2 regions of the Paenibacillus sp. BAC0078 genome follow, and region 1 is predicted to be linked to the other one. Evidence: a T-box and tRNA genes for the amino acid it is inferred to sense, from the RefSeq annotation. Region 1 holds a T-box; the other holds one or more tRNA genes.
The links. The T-box of region 1 lies ahead of leuS (leucine--tRNA ligase). A T-box ahead of a tRNA ligase gene usually reads a tRNA of that ligase, here a tRNA-Leu.

Region 1 (10,525 bases):
CGGATCAGGACGGTTCGGCTATCCCGGCGTTCCGATTCAAAATGCTCTCTTAGTAGAACGACTACCTCAAGCGCCCATTCCCGCAGCTTGTCCGGTGTCTCGAAGGGAGCCTGCTCCAAGAGCGAATTGCCGACAATCTCGCTCAGCATTGTGTTGTTCTTGTGAGCGAAATAATAGAATGCCGTCTCCAGATGCAGACGTGCTTCGTGGATATGCTCCAGCGAGTGGTCCGGATTTCGGACCAGCTCCGTAACGATGGCATTCAGCTTGTCTTCAATACCCTGCCAGTTGCTCGCTTCGAACATATGGAAGAGCAGCGGAGGCTCATAGAGCGGCTGGAGAATCTCCACAGGCTGGGAGCTGCTGTTATCTGTTACGTCCAGAAAGATGCCCGTTTCGCTGCCGATATGCTGGCGGATAGCCGAGATGGCGGATTGATAGAGAGGGTAGACCTGGTCGGGGAAGTCCCCCCAGCCTGTAGTTACAACGGAGAGTCCGCCTCCAATCAGCGTGCTGACATTATTCTGCAATTGATAGGCCGCCTGGGCGACATCATCTGCCGGATTGCCGCCAGATTCAATGTCATCCCTGGGCTGCAGCAGAAATACGAGATAATCATGCACATCCTTGCAGGACCATATGCGGAAGAGATCCTGGAACAGCTCCTGTGCGATATTGATGATCGCATATTCGAACAGCAGCATGCTGCGCATGTCCTGGCGCCGGAAGAACTCCTCCGGTCTGACAACAGCAAGGCATACCGGCTGGTCGGTCCGCAGCGGCAGATCGAACTGGGCCAGCCGTTCTTGCAGCTGCGGCCCGGACAACTTCCGCCCCTGGAGCAGCTCACCGAGCAAGCGGTCCCGCAGGAGGGGAAGATGCTCGCGGAAGGTCTGCATGGTCCGCTGATAGGAGGACCATGTCTCCCACTCTTTGCGCAGCTCTTCCTGGAGCTTAACGATGACGGCGATCAACTGGTCATTTGCAATCGGCTTTAGGAGGTAGGCGCTGGCTTGCTCTTCTATCGCCTTGCGGGCGTATTCAAACTCGGCATAACCGGTCAGCATAACAACCCGGATATGCTTCCAGCGGCTGCGGATGGACGCGATCAGCTCAATGCCCGAGATTTCCGGCATATTGATGTCAGTGACTACAATGTCTATAGGATAGCGCTGAAGCAGCTCCAGCGCCTCGTACCCGGAGTAGGCTTTATGAACCTGTTCGAACCCCATTTCCGCCCAAGGAATCGAGATGGATAGATCATCGACGACGTAAGGCTCGTCGTCAACCAGTAGAATTTGATGCATTGTTTTCCTCTTTCTTCTCCATACGGAGAGTGATTTTTAGACCGCCGTCAGGCGAAGGGGCGATCAAAAGGCCGGAAGAATCGTCATAATGAGACTTAAGACGCTGCTGGATATTCCATAGCCCGCAGCCTCCGTCCTCACGCGTCGATTCGGATATTCTGGCATGCAGTGAGGCAATCGCTTCAGGGGTCATGCCGGCTCCGTTATCCTCAACGGTGACGGTGACCGCCTCATTCGTCTGGCTGGCGGTGATCCGGATGAAGCCCTGGCCGATTTTTTTCTCAATGCCATGGATAATGCTGTTCTCAACTAAGGGTTGAATCAGCAGCCGGGGAATTTGCAGACCCAGCAAGTCATCGGCAATATCCATCTCGTAGCGGATACGCTGTTTCCTCAAATTCTGAATCTCCAGGTAATTCTCCAGCAGCTTCAGCTCATCCTGAAGCGTTGTGAGGGAATGGTCGACTTTGGTGATATAGCGGTAATACTCGCCAAGATTAAGTGCCATCGCTTCTACCGAAGCCGTGTCGCCGACAACGGCCTTACTCTTGATAAAGAACAGGCAATTGTAGAGAAAGTGCGGATTGATCTGTGATTGAAGCTGCTTCAAGTGAGCGTCCTTGGCCCGTAGCTGTTCCAGATAGACCTGCTCGATCAGCGATTGAATCTTTTCCGCCATCTCGTTGAACTCTTCGTTCAGCATCGTGAACTCAGGATTGGTCTTGGTATGAATACGGGTAGACCAGCGTCCTTCCTTCATTCTGTTGAGGGAACGCAGCAAGAGGCTTACCGGACGCTGCACTTGGCGGTAGAGCTGCAGCGAGAACAGCAGGCTCATGGCCAAAAGTATGGCCGAGCCGGTCAGGAAGGTATAACGGCTGCTTCGAATCGGCTGAAGTATCTGCTTCAGCGGCGAATAATGCACAACCTGCCAATTAATGGCCGAGGATGGGACGGAGCTGACGAGAAAGCTGCCTTCCTTGAGGCTGAAGATTTCTGAGCTCCCCTGATTTGTCGAAGGAGCCAGGGTTGCAACGATCTGCTTCGCCATTTCCCGGTCGGTATTTCGTGAAAGAATCACTCCGTTTGACGGATGGAACAGGAAGGTGTCTCCCTTGTTTTGCGACTGGTACGTATCGAACATCCGTTCAATATTCGATACCGGGAAATACATCGACATCAGCAGTCCCGCCGAGCGGGGATCATGCTTTCTCTCAAGAGGGTCCGACAGCAGCAGGCGGAAGCCCGCTTCAGCGCTGCCCTTTTCCTCCGAAATATACTCCCAGCCGGAAGGCAAAGGCTTGTCCAGTACGGAGGAATCAAAGGAAAGAGAGGAATCTGAGCCCAGGGTCTCGCCGCTGTGCGGCTTGTACAGGACGATCCGGTTCTCCCACGTGCTGGAGCTGGTCTGAAGGGAAAGCTTCTCCAGCACGGTCATGATGGTCTGGGCGGGATCAATGAGATGGCCGAGTTGCCGGATCTGCTCATAGTCGCGGATGGTGGGATCTCTCTGAAGGGCATACATGCTGCCTGCTAATTGGTTGATATTGTTGTCCATCTGCTGGGTCAGGAATTCAAGATGATTCAAATCGGTCGTTTTGATCTGACTCGTAATGACCCCGATATCCTTGCGGTAGGATAATCCATAGAATAAGAGCGTGACTGAAATAAGGGATAGAAGAATCGCAACCATTTTTATAAATAGGTTCGGGCGCCAGGTCATAAGATCATCCTTTTCAAAGACTTCGCTGTACTAAAAGAAGTGTATCACACGATGCTGAAGGAGATATGATACAATTTGTTCGACTCCCCAGAACATTACGAAAAGCAGGTGGTTCCATGAAAATTCGATTATCGCTGATCGTGCTGCTCTTGACGTTGTCGGGCTGCGCGTTTCACAGCTCAGGTGAAAGTCTCCCGGCAGCCTCCATGGAGAGCACTGCGCCACATTTCGATATCAAGGCAGGAAAGTATAATCCTCCTGTAGATCTGTATACGGTAGGCTCTGTGAACCCAAATCTGACCTTCAAAAAAGGCGAGAGCCTTGAAAATAATGTGCATACAGCCTGGGCCGAGAAACGGCTTGGCATCCGCATCCGTTATCTTTGGACCATCTCCGGTACCTCCGAGAACTATGCCAACAAGCTGAGGCTTGAACTGGCCAAAGGCAATATGCCCGATGTCGTAACAACACGGGATACCGTTATCATCCAGGAACTGATCGACTCCGGGCAATTCATGGAGGTCGGCGGGTTATTTGAAAAATATGCTTCCAAAGTGTGGAAGGAGGCTGTGGCCGAGGACCCTTCGGCATGGGACTCCTTTGTGCGGGATGGGCATAAGTATGCAATTCCGATCATGGATTACGATTATAACTCTGATCCGCTGCTCTGGATTCGCCAGGATTGGCTGGACAAGCTGCATCTGGCCGTGCCGCGGACTCTGGATGAACTGGAAAAGGTCATGGATGCCTTTGCCAACCGGGACCCGGACGGCAATGGTCTTAAGGACACATTCGGCCTTTCGGTTGGTTTCCGCAACGGACCCAATACCTGGATGGGAGACAGCAGTTGGATTTTTGGCGCGTTCGGTACGGTTCCTGAGCAATGGAACCGCCGAAGCGACGGAACACTTGAATACGGGTCTGTGCAGCCAGACGCCCGGAAGGCTGTCGCGCTCATGAAGCATTGGGTGCAGCAAGGATACTTGTCCACCGACAGTGCGTGGCTTGATGAAGAGGGTGCCGCCAATCTGTTCGTCTCCGGCAAGGCCGGCATCATTGCAGGTCCGTACTGGATGCGCGGCTGGCCCTTGTCAATCCTGACCGACGCAAACCCGCGGGCGCGCGTCAAGGCCGTTGCCATACCTTACGGCCCTGACGGCATCGCCATGAGAAGAGGGACCTTGCCTGTCAACGGCGCTATTCTGATCAACAAGAAAATGAAGCATCCTGAAATCTTTTTTACTTATCAGAACTATTTGTTTGATTATTACGCTACCTCGACCGGCGAATTCGCCAATGGCCTTGCAGAGGGGTATGATTGGACGATGGTCGGCAGCAAGCCGACCATTGAGCCTTCTGTTTTGCCGCTGGGCGGCATCCGGGTCGCTTCCTACACGCTAACCTTCGATGGAGCGAGAATTCCCTCCAAGGTCGTCAAGGAAATTCCGAAGGATATTACCCCCGTGCTGCTCGGCCAGAAGGAGGCTTCCCGCAAGGATCAGTTCACGGGACCGCCAACTGCGACGATGAAGAGCGACGGCGAGCTGCTGAAGAAGCTGGAACAAAAAAGCTTTCAAAAAATCATCTTCGCGGACAGCGGCATCGGGGAATTTGACAAATTCGTCGACAAATGGAAAGCCTACGGGGGGTTAACTGAAACCTCGGAGGTCAATGCCTGGGACCGCAGCCGCCGATGAGTGCCGCAGGGACAAGAAACCGCCTTGATCAAGGCGGTTTCTTGTCGAAAGTAGCGCCGGAGCTTCTTACTTGCCCGACGATTGATCCGGAGTATAGCGGAACTGGTCATAGTAAGCGTGAAGCGGGACTTTGCCGTCAAACGGCTCCAGCCAGGAATCCACGCCTATCCCGTTCCAGAGATTCATCATAATGCGGACTGGAGTGGAGGGAATGTTCTCGGTGGCCGTGTGAACGGGTCGGCCGTCGATGTACCAGGTAATAGAATCCTTCTTCCAGTCGAAGCCGTACCAGTGAAATTCCTGTGAGGCGTCAAAGTCGAGGTCAATCACCTGTTCGTGCTTTCCTACGCCGTCAGTGAAGTAATTAAACTGCACCTGCCGCGTATTCTTGCCCAAAAATTCAATGTCAATCTCATCCCAAGGCTCCCCTTCCGAGGGACCGGTGTAAGTGAAAAAGGAAGAGACCACACCGGGATTGGCCGCTGGCTTCATCTTAATTTCATATTTGCCATAGCCGTACTTCTCCAGCGAACGGTATTCTGCACCGTCGAACTCGCCGGGAGACGGACTAGTAAGTGACAGGGTCATGAGATCGTCACCTGCGAATGAAATGTTGTTCTCCCGCCAGGTGCAGTTGAACATGTCTCCGTTGGAATAGCCATCTGTTTTCTTCCATAATTTTGTGTTGAACTCTGAGAAATTGTCCTTTACGACTCCAGCCTCGGACTTGGATACTGAAGCGAAGGCCCATATGCCCCATACTGCGGCCGACAGAGCCGCTACCGCTGCGGACACTTTGATTAACCTGCTGCGATTCAATGCTGTTCCTCCTGTGATATTGTCTTGCTATTATCGTACTGAATGCCGGCTTAGGCCGCCATACCAATGTGTCAATCCGAATAACAAATTCTGAAGATACGGGATTGCTTATAGAAAAAAGGACCCCGGAAGGCACCATCTGTGCAGCCGCCGGGGTCTGACTTTAGCTTTTAGTTGCTTGTATATTTCAACCAATCATAATAAGCGTACAGCGGATTGGCTCCGTTATATGAACCGAGCCAGGAGTCTACACCGGTTCCGTTCCAGAGATTCATCATGATTTTCCCGGGCTGGGATGGTATATTGCTGGTTGCCGTATGCTTCAAGCCGCCATCCACATACCATTTAATGTAGCCTGACTGCCAGTCGAAGGCATACGTATGATATCCTTGGGAAGCGTCAAATCCAAGATCCACGATCTTCTCATGGCCGCCAACGCCGTTCGTGTAATAATTGAACTGGACCTTGGTGGTATCTTTACCCAGAAACTCGATATCTATTTCATCCCAGGGGGTCCCGTCGGAAGGTCCGGTATAGGTGAAAAAGGAGGAGACGATTCCGCTGTTCTTGGCCGGCATCATGCTGACCTCATATTTCCCATAGCCATATTTGTTTGTAGACCGATACTCTGCACCGTCAAACTTATTGTAGCTGGAGCTGGTCAGTGCAAGGCGAAGCTGCCCGCCGCCTGTAAACGAAATATTGTTTGCGCGCCAGGTGCAGTTAAACATACCTCCATTGGAATAGCCGTCGGCTTTTTGCCAGGTTGCGGAATTGAAGTAGGTTAGCGGCTCATAAAAAACGGTGGCTGCCGAAACAGACGGAGCTCCCGCCAGCAATCCGGCAAGCAGCAAAGTTAGACCTGCACCGCAAAATTTTTTCAACCTTTTCATATAAAAGCATCCCTCCTCGAAATGAAAGCGTTTTACATTATGATTTTATTCAACTCCGATTCCGTCCACCATACCAACTTCTGAACCGGGATAACAAAAAACCAATTTTTTGTTCGGAAAAAGGTTATTTCGCCTTTCTCCCACACATACTGATATTGCATGGCTTGTTCGGGGCTGCATTTAATCGGGAGGGATAACATGGAGCAATGGTCCCAAAGTAAATGGTTCCGCTGGATGATCGGAGTGCTGCTCGCCCTGATCATTTTATATTTCGTATGGCTGCTTCGCCCGATGCTGCAGGGGATCTTCGTGTTTCTGAAGGAGATTCTTGCGCCGTTTCTGGCAGCCATGATCATCTCATATGTTCTGAACCCTGTAGTCAGTATGCTGGCCGGCCGCAAAATGCCGCGCAGCGTTGCGGTGCTCCTGATCTATGCCGTATTCCTGACTTCGATTGCGGTGATTGCCATCAACCTCATTCCCATGTTCATCGAACAGCTTGAGGAACTGAATGAGCATTTGCCAGAAATGACACTGCATGCGCAGGGCCTTATGAGGAATATGAATTCAAGGCTGATCCCGCCCGGTGTGGAGCTTGGCATGAACAACTGGTTTTATCAGATGGAAAATCGTTTGGCCGAAGGCATTTCCCACTTTCTCGATAATATCGGATCGACGATAGGCGTATTGTTCAACGCATTCATCGTGCCTTTTCTTGTGTTCTATATTCTTAAGGATTTCGATGTGTTCGAACGGGCGATTGTCTCCTGTCTGCCCCGCTCACGGCGCAAGTCAATGGTTAAGCTGTTAAAAGATATTGATGATGCGCTCGGCAACTATATACGCGGACAGTTCCTCGTCTGTGTCATCATCGGTGTGCTGGCCTATATCGGCTATGCGATTATCGGCATGCCCTATGCTCTGCTGTTCGCCTGTGTGGTAGCCGTGTTCAACATCGTTCCTTATATGGGCCCGTTCCTGGGTGCGGCGCCGGCAATCGTGATGGCTTCAACGCTTTCGCTGCGTCTTGTGCTGCTGGTAGCAGTGGTGAACACCCTTTGCCAAATGCTGGAGAGCAATGTCATTTCGCCTCAGGTGGTGGGCCGTACGCTGCATCTGCATCCGCTGATGATTATTTTCGCGCTGCTGGTGGGCGGAGAATTGGCCGGGATGATCGGGCTGATCCTGGCTGTGCCTGTTTTTGCGGCCGGAAAAGTCGTGATCCAGCATTTCATCACCTATTATATCCGGCGTAAGCCGGTGTAACAGCAGGGCATCTCTTACGGATTTTTTTAAACCCTTGCCTTCAAAATTTCAGGAATAAATAACTGAGGTGGAATTTCTCCATTTCATTCCGCTGGGTAACCTCCCCCCGGATGGTTAGTGGGAAAACTCCACTTAATTCCTTATAAAATCACTGAATGGATGGAAATGGAGAGAATTAGGTCTACTTTTTCCATCTAATCACCAAAAAATCGGTAAAATTCGCAAATTAGGTTTCCTTTTTCCACTTCATTCAATCTCACAGTTCATTTCGTAAGCGTTGCCCGGGGTGTAACAGGCAAATCATTGACTGGATAGGGTTCTTTTGTATATAATGTGGTGAATATTACTGATTTACAATCAGGAAGCATAGCAGTGCGATGAAGAGGAGTATTAATTCGTGTGACCGTTATTGCAGAGAGCCGGCGCAAGGTGCGAGCCGGTTAACGGAGAAGAGTGAACTCACCTCGGAGTAACGGCGCAAGCCGCAGGTGGCCGCAAGCTTGAAGCTGCGAAGCCCGCGCGTGAACCGTCGTCGTCTCACCCCCGTTATAGGGTGTCAAAGTGAGTGGCAGATAAAGCATATCCGCCGCTAACTAGGGTGGTACCACGGGAATTTCAACCTCTCGTCCCTAGCGATTATACGCTAGGGATGGGAGGTTTTTTTGCAGTATTGGACCTGTCAGGAATCTGGTTCCGGCAGGATAACTGTCTGCTTGAGGCACACGAAGGCAGACATCCACCACAGCGGAACAGCGAGTCCTGAGCTGGTCCTTGGACTTTGCCGGCCCGTTAGGTAAAACGGGTTAGTATTTTAAATTTTTGAAGAGATAAAGGAACGGAAAGAAATTTTGGAGCTGGAGCAACGTTAGTGGCCGCCTTTATTCTCGGATTTCTACCGCGAAGAGCGGTTCAAATCAAGAAATCGGAGAATAACAGCGGGCGGAAGCCCAAACATTTCTGGTAGTGACCCTACTCTGCATATTTTTTACAAAGGCGTTTAACTAAGTAAGCAACACTCCAAGGAGGAGCATAAGATGAGCGACAACAAATTTAGCACTGAGCCTCAAGCAGGCTACCGTGCGCAAACCATCGAGCCGAAATGGCAAAAATTCTGGGATGATAACAAGACCTTCAAGACAGGCGAAGATGCGGGTAAGCCGAAATTCTACGCGCTGGATATGTTCCCGTATCCTTCAGGCGCAGGGCTGCACGTCGGCCACCCGGAAGGCTATACAGCTACGGATATCGTCTCCCGCTACAAACGGATGCGAGGCTATAACGTGCTGCACCCGATGGGCTGGGATGCCTTCGGACTTCCTGCTGAGCAGTATGCAATGGATACCGGACAGCATCCGCGCGACATTACAGTTAAGAACATTGATAACTTCCGCCGCCAGATCAAGTCGCTGGGCTTCTCCTATGACTGGGACCGCGAGATCAGCACAACCGATCCGGAGTACTACAAGTGGACGCAGTGGATTTTTATCCAGTTGTATAACCGTGGCTTGGCGTATGTGGCAGAGGTATCGGTCAACTGGTGTGAAGCGCTGGGAACGGTGCTGGCCAACGAAGAAGTCATCGACGGTAAAAGCGAGCGCGGCGGCCACCCCGTGGTCCGCAAACCGATGCGCCAGTGGATTCTCAAGATTACGGAATATGCTGAACGCCTGCTTGAAGATCTGGAAGAGCTGGACTGGGAAGAAAGCATCAAGGATATGCAGCGCAACTGGATCGGAAAATCCACCGGCGCTGAGGTGATCTTCGCGATTGAAGGTCATGATGCGAGCCTGGAGGTATTCACCACCCGCCCGGACACTTTGTTCGGCGCAAGCTATTGCGTGCTGGCACCGGAGCATAAATTGGTAGACCTCATTACGACAGAGGAGCAGAAGGCGGCAGTTGCGGAATACCGTGACAAGGCTTCGCGCAAAAGCGACCTTGAACGTACGGATCTGGCCAAGGAGAAAAGCGGCGTATTTACCGGCGCTTATGCCATCAATCCGGTGAATGGCGCACAGGTGCCGATCTGGATCGCCGATTATGTGCTTGCCGGGTACGGAACGGGAGCAATTATGGCGGTACCTGGGCATGACACCCGCGACTGGGAATTCGCCAAGCAGTTCGGGCTGAACATTGTGGAGGTTGTGCAGGGCGGCAATGTCGAAGAAGAAGCCTACGCCGGAGACGGACCGCATGTGAATTCCGATTTCCTGAATGGCCTGGAGAATAAAGAAGCGATTGCCACAATGATATCCTGGCTGGAAGAGAAAGGCAGCGGCAAAGGCAAAGTAACCTACCGCCTGCGCGACTGGCTGTTCAGCCGCCAGCGCTACTGGGGCGAGCCGATTCCAATTCTGCATCTGGAAGACGGCACGATGAAGACCGTTCCGGTGGACCAACTGCCGCTGCTGCTGCCTGAAGTGGATTCAATCCGTCCTTCGGGCACTGGTGAATCCCCGCTGGCAAATGTGACCGAGTGGGTCGAAACGGTTGATCCCGAGACCGGCATGAAAGCCCGCCGGGAGACGAACACCATGCCGCAATGGGCTGGAAGCTGCTGGTATTACCTGCGCTACATTGACCCGCGCAACGACAAGGAGTTGTGCTCACCGGAGAAGCAAAAGGAATGGCTACCGGTTGACCTGTACATCGGTGGAGCCGAGCATGCAGTGCTCCATTTGCTCTACGCCCGTTTCTGGCACAAGGTGCTGTATGATCTTGGCGTGGTCGATACAAAAGAGCCGTTCCACAAGCTGGTGAACCAGGGGATGATCCTGGGGAATAATAATGAGAAGATGAGTAAATCACGGGGCAACGTCA
Region 2 (10,525 bases), on a different contig from region 1:
CCCGCTTAACGCCTCACGGCGGATCAGTTCACTCATCGTCATCGGCGTTTCGGGAAATTTGCGGATGGTCATCGCCGGACCCTTCAGTGAAACCGGCGGCAGAACGATATTGACGCGAGAGCCATCCTTCAGCCGGGCATCCACGATTGGCGAAGAGTCGTTCACCACACGGTTCACACCGGAGACCACGGACTGGATAATATCCTCCAGCCTGCTTCTGGATTCAAAAGCCAGCGGCAACCGGCGGATGTGTCCGTCCTCCTCAACAAAAATCTCATCATGACTGTTGATCATAATCTCGGTAATCGCCGGATTATCCACCAGCGGCTGCAGCACATCCAGTCCACGGAAGGAATCGAACAGCCTCTTGACCAATTCATGCTTCTCCTGGGCGGTCAAATACCGCAGACTGTCGCGCTCTAGAATCGTCCGCTCAATATGAGCCGTAAGCTCGCGGTTCCCCACAGCGGAGGTAACATCAAGCCCTGACCGGATATCGCTGCGTAGTTCTCTGAACATCTCTTCATTCATAGAGGCTTCCGGTAAAAACACGCGGCAGCGCCGGCTCAACGAATTCCGTGCAAATCTGCAGCACCCCAGCCACAAATTGCGGCGAATTCAGGCTAAGCTCCCCGTGATGCGGCAGCGCCCAGGATGGGATGTAAGGTAGGACGGCATCAATTCTGATTTCCACAGGCATAGCCCTGTCATACGCTGAATCCGCTGCGAAATTCATAACAAATCTGCTCTTGTCCGGCACCTCCTGCAGCTTGCCTGAATTCGGATTGCTGCAATGTCCGAGCCACCTAGCCGTCTTATACAGACTGGCCTCATCATTCCTCAGCACCCACAGCAGAATGCCGCATCTCTGCAAAACAGCCTGGGCCCGCTCCTCCTCAATGCTTCCGGTATCTACAATTACGACATCATATCGTCCCGCTGCAGACAGCCGCTCCAATAGATCCAGCGTATCCGCAAGCGACATCTGCAGCATTTCCTTGAAATTCGCTACAGGTCTGAAGGAATCACTCCGAAGACTGTCCTGCCGCACAGCATATCTTTCCAGTGCAAGCCTGTCCGGCGCGGCCTCACCCTCCTCTCCTCCGCTTGCCTTCAGTTCATACAGCAGACGTTCCAGCCCTGGGGAATTTCCAGCCGGCATCCGCAGCACCAATGCACTGCTGTCCACACTTTCCAGGTTCAGATAAAAAACCGACAGACCCAGTCCGCCAAGCTGTTTGGCCAAATTTAGCGCAAGCGTGGTTTTGCCGCTGCTTCCGCTGGCCGAGACCACACCCAGAAGCAGCGTCTCTTCCTTCGGAGTGGAGGATGCCCTGCTTCGCTTCACATCACATAACCGGAGTATGGACTCCAGCAGTGACGGCAGCGACTGGTATTTGGCAATAACCTGACCGCCTGCCAGACTCCCGTGCTGCTTGCCCGAAATCTCCCCGGCTTCGCTCAGAACCGCCCACGGAACCGTGCTTCTCCCTTCCACGAGCCAAGCCTCGATAAAAGAAGGATCGCCTACAACAGCATCGGGAACCTCCTCTCCCCTCATAAATTCCACAAAGGTATCCAGCCGGCTAAACGCCGTGATCCGCAGCATTCCTCCATACTCGCTGTGATGAACGTAATGCAGCAATGGCTCAATATATTGACTCTCCCGCACGGCGAGCACGATCCTTGCCGCCATATAACCCCTCTCCTTTCCGCATAAAAGAACGCAAAAAAGCACCGCCAATAACCGTGAGATACGGTCATTGAACGGTGCTTCCGTTACTATTCCTATAATTTACAGCTATAGTAGCATATATATAAGAGCACAGCAATAGCTTTTTTAAAATTGTCGTTTTATAGCCCGCGCAGGATATTCCAATATCCGTCACTTCCCTGTATAATTCATACGTCCATTATTTACCTGGACCAAGATCATAATAAAGGAGCACATCTCACCATGAAGCTAGTACCTGGTTTTCTCGCCGTACTCACCTTGTCCGGTGCCATCAGCCTTTCGGCAGCCGCTGCAGAGCGGCCCATCACAGTCCAGATTGATCAGCAGAAGCTGAACCTGACCACCAATGCACCGGTTAAAGATCACGACTCCATCCTCATTCCTATGCGGCCCATTTTTGAGAAACTGGGGCTGAACCTGGTGTGGAACGCCAAAACAGGCACCATTACAGCAGCAAAGGAAGGCCTGACGATCACACTGCAGATTGGCAGCAAAAAAGCGAGCGTGAACGGAACCGTTAAGCAACTGGCAACCGCTCCCAAAATGATCAACAATGTCACCTACGTGCCTCTGCGTTTTGTCAGCGAAGCGACAGGAAACAGCGTCACCTGGAATGCGGCAGCAAATACCGTTGAAATCAAAAGCAATCAGAGCAGCGCGGACACCAAAGGGATTGCGGAGCTTTTCGACAAATATGTCACCTACTCCAACAAGGGCAATTCCGAAGGCTTCATAAGCCTCATTGATCCGAAATCACCGCTTGCCGCAGCAGGTCCACAGCTCAAGCAGCAGATGAATACCTTCACTACTACCACAGCGATTGTCCAGATGGACATTATTGATGTGCAGGCCAAGGAAGCGACCGTACATACGATTGAGACGACAGATAAAGTCAGCGGCCCCTTCATGTTGAATTCGAAATCGGAATATGTATATTCTCTTACCAGGAATGCAGATAACTCCGGCTGGCTGATCAGCAGCATCCAAATCAAAGGAATCCAATATATCCTCCCGGATGCTATGCTGAAAGCGGATATTACAGTTCCAAAAGCGGATGAGGATCAAATCAAGGCCACGCTGCAAGCCAACACGGATTATACCAACAAAGAAGACATGGACGGCATGCTGTCCACCATTGACGAAACTTCCGCAGCCTACGAGCAAACCAAGCAGACCTATAAACAGATCTTCCAGGCCTATGATTTAGAGACAACCGTGGAGTCCTCCAAAATCATTAGTTATTCAGATAATGAAGCCGCAATATATACCGTAGTTACAGTTAAAAAGCTAAAAGGACCGCAGTTCAACGATTCCCGGGTCAAAGCCGTCACCACGCTGAAAAAATCGGCGGACGGCAAGTGGAAGCTGGTGCAGACCTACAACCTCAATGTTGAAGCGTTGACCAAGTAAGGCGAACTGATCTTTTTCCCGTCAAAAAAACAAGCAGGCCCCAAACCGGGGTCTGCTGCTTGTTTTTACCCATAAGCACTCATAAAAACCTCCTCCGGATCTCCGGTGTCGGCACCAGGCACTGCTCATCACGGCCAAACCAGCGGTAACGGTTCCTGGCTACAAACCTGTACATGGCATCACGCAGCGGGCGGGGAACAATCATGAATACATACGCAACCGGCCACGGAAATCGCAGCCTGCGGGCTATCCGCAGCACTGCAGCAGACTCCGTATAACAAACTCCATTCTCCAGCAGCACTACCGTACTCAGCCCGTCGGGCGTAAGCCCATTATCAATCATCAGCTCACGGGAAATCTCACTCTGCAAAGGGGCGAACAGGAATCTGCCCTTGGGATCACGCGGAATAATGAACCGGACCAGCCCCTGGCACAAATGACACACCCCATCAATCAGCACAACGGACTTGCCCTCTATAGCTGTAATCCGTTCTTCCTCCACTGTCCCCACCCCTTTCTGATAATCATAGTATATCCCTGAGCGCTCCTCTTAAAAAAACAAAAACGCGGGATAAGCTCCCGCGCCATCGTAATCCGTCCATGTAATTATTCGGCAATCGCCTTGTCAATCCATTCATTCCCGATCATTTGCCCTTCGAAATCAGCGGTGAAGGCTTCCATACATCTGCAGATAAAATCTTTGCGGCAAACCGGACAAGGCGTCTTGAGCAGGCGGCTGATGTTCGTCATTTTCCATTCCGGAAACCGATTGTAGAACGCGCGGCACTCCGTTCCGTCAGCGAGCTTAACAATGAACTCGTACAATCCTTCCTTATCATTGCTGCTGGCTTTGGTCACATTCGTAATATTCGGTCTATAAGACATCTTCATCACCCATTATTTAAATTTTTGGTAGTTAATAGCACACGCGACATTAACAGATACTTAGACATAGTAAAGAATTTTAGGGGTGATGTCAACCAAAGTACGCTTTACTGCCGGCTATTTATTATTCTTCCTTATTTCTGCGTCTCTATTTAGACATTATTCCCAGGAACATGCCCCCATAGCCTTACTCAGGGTTCAAATTTTCATGGGTTAGCGACTTGATTCTTAAAATAAATAGTGTACAATTAAATTGTTATAAATATATGTGCGGGAGGTATTACTCATGAGTATTTATGATTTTGAAGTGAATACCCTGCGGGGCCAGGAAGAAACGCTCTTCAAGTACAAAGGCAAAGTGCTGCTCGTCGTGAACACAGCCAGCAAGTGCGGATTTACACCTCAGTATAAAGGTCTTCAAGAAGTGTACGATAAGTTCAAGGACCGCGGTTTTGAAGTGCTGGGCTTTCCGAGCAACCAGTTTGCCGGACAGGAGCCTGGAGACAGTGAGGACATCGCCGAATTCTGCGAAATCAACTATGGTGTAACCTTCCCGATGTATGAAAAAATTGATGTAAAAGGCAACGAAGCGCATCCGCTGTTCAAATATCTGTCCAAAGAAGCACCAGGCGTCCTGGGCTCGAAAAGCGTCAAATGGAATTTCACCAAGTTTCTGGTGGACCAGGAGGGCCGTGTGCTGAAGCGGTTTGCCCCGCAAACCACCCCGGATCAGATTGAAGCGGACATCGCCAAACTGCTGGGTTAATCTCGGGCCGCCACACGCCAAAAGATACTCTTCACGCGCGGCCATTGCCGAGTGCGAAGAGTATCTTTTTTTTGCAGAATATGCGCCTGCGCCAGTTGCTAAAATACATACAAAAAAAGCCCTTCTCACGAAGGACTTTGCTCTGTTCTTACTATATGCGGTAGAGAGGACTCGAACCTCCACGGGTATACACCCACTACCCCCTCAAGATAGCGTGTCTGCCATTCCACCACTACCGCATATGCTCCAACGAACCTCTGGGTTCTCATCCCAAAACTCGAAGAAGAAATGGTGACTCGTATGGGATTCGAACCCATGTTACCTCCGTGAAAGGGAGGTGTCTTAACCCCTTGACCAACGAGCCATATTAACAAGTATGTCCTTGTCACAACAAAAATGAGTATATCAAACTCCGAGGATTTTGACAAGATGTTTTTTTGGGAGATGTCTTTTTCAGGCGCAGCAAAGAAAATACGGAGGGCAGAAACCCTCCGCAATAGACCAACCGGACCCTCGGATTTTAACTCTTAAGGATTGACCTTGGTTTCGAAAGTTTGTTTTCCATCAACGAATTTCAGAACAACAGCCGCTTTAACCGGGTCATGGGACTCGTTCAGCGTAATTTTGCCGGTAGCCAGCTGCAAATCCTTGGTCGCTGCCAAAGCGTCCTTGATCTTGGCAGGGTCAGCCTCACCCGCACGGGAAATTGCATCGGCAACCAGCTTCAGCGCATCATAGCCCAGAGCTGCCATGCCGTCCGGCACCGCGCCGCCATTGGCTGCTTTGTAGGCGTCAACGAAAGATTTGACTTCTGTGGCAGTATCCTCCGGCGAGTAGTGATTGGACATGTAAGTGTCCTTCAGCGCATCTGCACCAGCTATTTCCGCAAGCTGCGGGGAATCCCAGCCATCGCCGCCCAGGAACGGAGCAGTGATGCCCATTTCACGGGCCTGCTTCAGGATTTTACCCACCTCTTCATAATAGCCCGGCAGATAAATAACATCCGGGTTCGCGGCCTTGATCCGTGTCAGCACGGCTTTGAAGTCAGAATCCTTTTGCTGGTAAGACTCTTGGCTCAGCACCTCTCCGCCTTTTGACTTGAAGGTTTCTTCAAAAAACTTCTGCAGACCTTTGGAATAGTCACTCGAAGTATCGGTGTAGATTACCGCTGTTTTGGCTTTCAGGGAGTCTGTTGCAAAGTTTGCCATAACCTGCCCTTGGAAAGGATCAATGAAGGCCGCGCGGAACACCCATTCATTCACTTTGCTGGTACGTTCGTCAACCGTAACCTTAGGGTTGGTAGCTCCCACTGAAACGAGCGGAATTTTCTTTTCTGTGGCTACAGGAACGATACCCAAAGTATTCGTCGATGTGGAGGCTCCGATGATCGTCACAACCTTATCATTGGTTATCAGCTTCTGGGCAACCTGTGTGGCTTCCTCAGATTTCGAGGCATTATCGGCTACAATAAGCTCCAGCTTCTTGCCGAGTATACCGCCTGCGTCGTTGATCTGCTGCACCGCCAGCTTCGCGCCCTTTGATGCGGAGTCGCCAAAAGAAGCCTGGCCGCCTGTAAGCTCAAGGTCAGCACCGATTTTGATGGTATCCCCGCCAGCATTGCCTCCACTTGCAGAGTTGCCGCTGCTCTCTTTGTTGTTGCTGCCACAGCCCGAAGCTAATACCGCTATCAGTACCGTCGACAAAATAATGGCCCCAATTTTCTTCATAGTTTCTCCCAGCCTCCCGAATAAATAAATTTTATATATGTTGTTTCTGTGATGTTACATGCAGGCTACGGCACTAATGTCCGAGGTATGCCATTTTGATTTCCTCCGAATCAGCCAATTCCTTGGCGTCGCCTTCCAGCACCACTCTTCCGGTTTCCAGCACATAAGCGCGGTGGGCGATTTTTAGTGCCTGATGCGCATTTTGCTCAACCAGCAGCACTGTCGTGCCGGCAGCATTAACTTCCTTGATGATGTTGAAAATATCCTGTACCAGCAGCGGGGCCAGGCCCATGGATGGTTCATCGAGAAGCAGCAGCTTAGGGTGGCCCATAAGTGCCCGCCCCATAGCCAGCATCTGCTGCTCGCCGCCGGATAAGGTGCCGGCCTGCTGCTTTTTACGCTCCAGAAGCTTCGGGAAGGTCGTGTAGACTTTTTCAAAATCAGCCGGGAGGCTTGTGGAATCCTGCAAGTAAGCGCCAAGCTCCAGATTCTCCTCTACCGACATATTAGCGAATACGCGCCGTCCTTCGGGACAATGAATCAAGCCCTCCTTAACGATGGCCTGAACACTTTGGCCGGTGATTGATTTATCCAGAAAGTCGATGCTGCCCATCTTCGGCTTAAGCAGCCCTGAAAGTGTCTTGAGCAGCGTAGATTTGCCGGCACCATTGGCACCGATCAGCGTCACAATTTCTCCTTGTTTGACTTCAATGCTAAGCTCTTTCAGAGCATGAATAGCCCCATAATAAACGTTGATTCCTTGTACCTTCAGCATAGCCCTTACGCCTCCTGTCCCAAATACGCTTCGATAACCTTGGGATTACTGCGAATCTCCAGAGGCGTCCCCTCTGCAATCAGCATGCCGCGGTCGAGCACATAAATCCGGTCGCATACTCCCATCACAAGCGACATATCGTGCTCAATCAGGAGAATGGTAAGGTCAAATTCCTTGCGAATCCAGGCGATCAGGTTCATCAGATCACGCGTTTCATTCGGGTTCATGCCTGCTGCCGGCTCATCAAGCAATAGCAGCCTGGGACCGGCGGCAAGCGCCCGGGCGATTTCAAGACGCCGCTGATTTCCATAGCTGAGATTGCTGGCAACCTCTTCGCTCTGGTCAGCAAGATTGAATATTTTCAGAATATCCATAGCCTTCCGCGTAATTTCGTCCTCTTCCTTGAAATGCTTCGGCAACCGGAGCATGGAGGTGAGCAGAGAGTGTCCGGCATGCTGGTGAAAGGCAATTTTGACATTTTCCAATACGGTCATTGATGTGAACAGCCGAATGTTCTGAAAGGTCCGTGCGGCTCCCTTGTGGTTAATCTTATAGGGCTTCATACCGCCGATGGATTCGTTGTTAAGGATGATGCTGCCTGTAGAGGGCGGGTATACCCCTGTCAGCAAATTGAACAGCGTTGTTTTCCCGGCACCGTTAGGCCCGATCAGGCCAATCAGCTCACCCCGGTCAATATGAAGGGACACTTCACACAGCGCCTTAAGTCCACCAAAAGATCGGCTAGCCTCCTTAACATCAAGAAGTACTGCTGCCTTTGATTGCGTCATTTGACTCTGCCTCCTTTTTACCGAACTTGCCCAGCGAAAATTTAGTACTGCCAAGCAGGCCGCTTGGACGGAAGATCATCATCAGGATCAGCACAATCGAATAAATAATCATCCGCCATTCCGGGACTTCACGCAGATAGGTGTACAGCAGGGTAACGAATACCGCGCCAACGATGGAGCCGGCGGTACTGCCGAGCCCCCCGAGCACAACCATAACGATGATTTCGAAGGACTTCAGGAAGTTAAAGCTCCCTGGAGTAATCACGTAGAACGTATGCGCGGACAATCCGCCCGCAATACCGGCGAACAAAGCGCCGATGGTAAAAGCGATAATTTTGTAGCGTGTCGTATTAATCCCCATCGCCTCAGCGGCAATTTCATTCTCACGTATCGCAATACAGGCCCGGCCGTGGGTGGATCTGATAAAGTTATTGATCACTACAACCGTAATCAAGGTGAATAAGAACAGCAGGGTCCATGTGGTTTTGGCCGGAATGCCGCTAAGCCCGGAAGCCCCGCCTACGTATTCCGTGTTCAGCATAATGATGCGGATAATCTCACCGAACCCAAGGGTGGCAATCGCCAGATAGTCGCCATTGAGCCGCAGTGTAGGCATACCGATCAAGACCCCAAACACCGCTGCCACTAGCCCGCTGGCAATAATCGCCGCAATGAATGGAACATTGTAATCCAGCGTCAGGATAGCCGAGGTATACGCCCCCACTGACATAAACCCTGCATGACCGATGGAAAATTGTCCGGTGATCCCTGTAATCAAGTTGAGCGATACCGCAAGCATGATGTTGACACCGATCAACAGCAGTGTGGATCTGTTCACATCACTGAGAATTCCTGTTGTTAGCAGAACTTGTACAATGGCATAGAACGCGAGAGCAACAATAATGCCGACCCAGAAATTTTTGTTCAGCTTTTTCACGCCGCTCCCCTCCTATACTTTCTCCCGGACATTCTTGCCGAACAGCCCGGATGGTCTAAAGATAAGGATCAGGATCAGCACGGCAAAAGCCACACCGTCACGCCAGGAGGAAAATCCGAGTGAAGAAATTTCCGTCTCTACCGTTCCAAGCAGCAATCCGCCTACAAGCGCTCCCGGGATACTTCCGATTCCGCCGAGTACCGCAGCTACAAAAGCTTTAAGACCTGGCATAACGCCCATCAAAGGATCCACCGTGTTATAAGTCATGCCAAAAATCACGCCTGCCGCTGCTGCAAGTGCCGAACCGATAGCAAAGGTTGCCGAAATGGTGCGATCCACGTTGATCCCCATCAGGCGAGCCGCCTCCACATCGAACGATACCGCCCGCATCGCTTTGCCAGTTTTGGTGTAATGGACAATATATTGCAGGATAATCATAAGAATTATCGTTGTTAGAAGAATCATTACTTGGTTCGATTCCACTTGAATGGATGAGCCGAACAAGGTGTATTGCTTCTTCTCCATAATATCCGGGAAGCCTTTAGCCTGCGGCCCAAGAAGGAGCACTCCGGTATACTCCAGTAAAAAGGATACGCCAATCGCGGTAATCAATGCTGCAATACGCGTCGACTTGCGGAGCGGTTTGTAGGCCAGCCTCTCAATCGTGATGCCCAGCAGCGCGCTCACCGTCATCGAAATGACAAGTGACAGCAGCAAGACGACCACCGGGGGCAAACCTGCGTTTGCCAGATAACCCGCGCTGTACAATCCGATAAAAGAACCCACCATAAATACATCGCCATGCGCAAAATTAATCAGCTTGATAATGCCGTAGACCATCGTGTACCCCAGGGCGATCAGAGCATAAATGCTGCCTACGGAAATCCCGTTAATTAATTGCTGAATGAAATACTCCAACGCCATCCCCTCTTCCTATAAATATCCATAATACCCTTTCTTTTTCCTTGGATTCTTTTTATTCAATTTCATTTTTATGTCATTTATACTAACACATACCCACAATCCCGTCACCAAAAAACTTGGAGCGTAATATAAAATTCGGAATTTGTGTAACTTAATCTTACATAATCGCGGCATATTGGTGTAATCCACAATCGTCATCGAGGGGTAATTCGAAGATATCTGGAGAAAATCAGAGGATTTAAAAGTATATGCATTCTTCAGTTTTTTCCTTTTTTATCATAATGCTTCACTTTACCGTAATTCATATAACATTTGTCTCTTTGCTCATAATTAGACCATCTTAATTTAGAAACAGCAGCAGCCTTGGACCGAAACAAGCCCTAGACTGCCACTGTTTGTTGAACTAACATTCCCCGTTAGGATAATTCTTTATGAAACACCTCGTTCAATAACATTATTTCTGCTTTTTGGCTGACGGCATGGTTCCCAAGCTTTACATCAATTATAAAGTCATTGCTCAGCATCTGGCGGTACCATGAAATAATATCGCTGTCAGGCCATTCTCCCATTACCTTCGT

Region 2: it has a tRNA-Leu gene. The T-box ahead of leuS (leucine--tRNA ligase) is inferred to sense a tRNA for this amino acid. The anticodon was not compared.

The regions. Positions count from the first base shown of each region.
Region 1 covers NZ_JBTLRW010000003.1:415,278-425,802, reverse strand. The annotation lists gene ACX1DY_RS08705 (response regulator) at 1-1,307, opposite strand, end outside; gene ACX1DY_RS08700 (sensor histidine kinase) at 1,285-3,030, opposite strand; gene ACX1DY_RS08695 (extracellular solute-binding protein) at 3,147-4,727, shown strand; gene bglS (beta-glucanase) at 4,794-5,501, opposite strand; gene bglS (beta-glucanase) at 5,717-6,439, opposite strand; gene ACX1DY_RS08680 (AI-2E family transporter) at 6,638-7,705, shown strand; T-box leader at 8,074-8,339, shown strand; gene leuS (leucine--tRNA ligase) at 8,740-10,525, shown strand, end outside.
Region 2 covers NZ_JBTLRW010000005.1:283,859-294,383, forward strand. The annotation lists gene ACX1DY_RS12565 (CpaF family protein) at 1-531, opposite strand, end outside; gene ACX1DY_RS12570 (hypothetical protein) at 524-1,696, opposite strand; gene ACX1DY_RS12575 (stalk domain-containing protein) at 1,958-3,145, shown strand; gene ACX1DY_RS12580 (thiol-disulfide oxidoreductase DCC family protein) at 3,225-3,647, opposite strand; gene ACX1DY_RS12585 (hypothetical protein) at 3,752-4,030, opposite strand; gene ACX1DY_RS12590 (glutathione peroxidase) at 4,317-4,796, shown strand; tRNA gene ACX1DY_RS12595 (tRNA-Leu) at 4,953-5,035, opposite strand; tRNA gene ACX1DY_RS12600 (tRNA-Glu) at 5,086-5,160, opposite strand; gene ACX1DY_RS12605 (ABC transporter substrate-binding protein) at 5,324-6,523, opposite strand; gene ACX1DY_RS12610 (ABC transporter ATP-binding protein) at 6,597-7,298, opposite strand; gene ACX1DY_RS12615 (ABC transporter ATP-binding protein) at 7,304-8,086, opposite strand; gene ACX1DY_RS12620 (branched-chain amino acid ABC transporter permease) at 8,055-9,023, opposite strand; gene ACX1DY_RS12625 (branched-chain amino acid ABC transporter permease) at 9,036-9,947, opposite strand; gene ACX1DY_RS12630 (ketopantoate reductase family protein) at 10,364-10,525, opposite strand, start outside.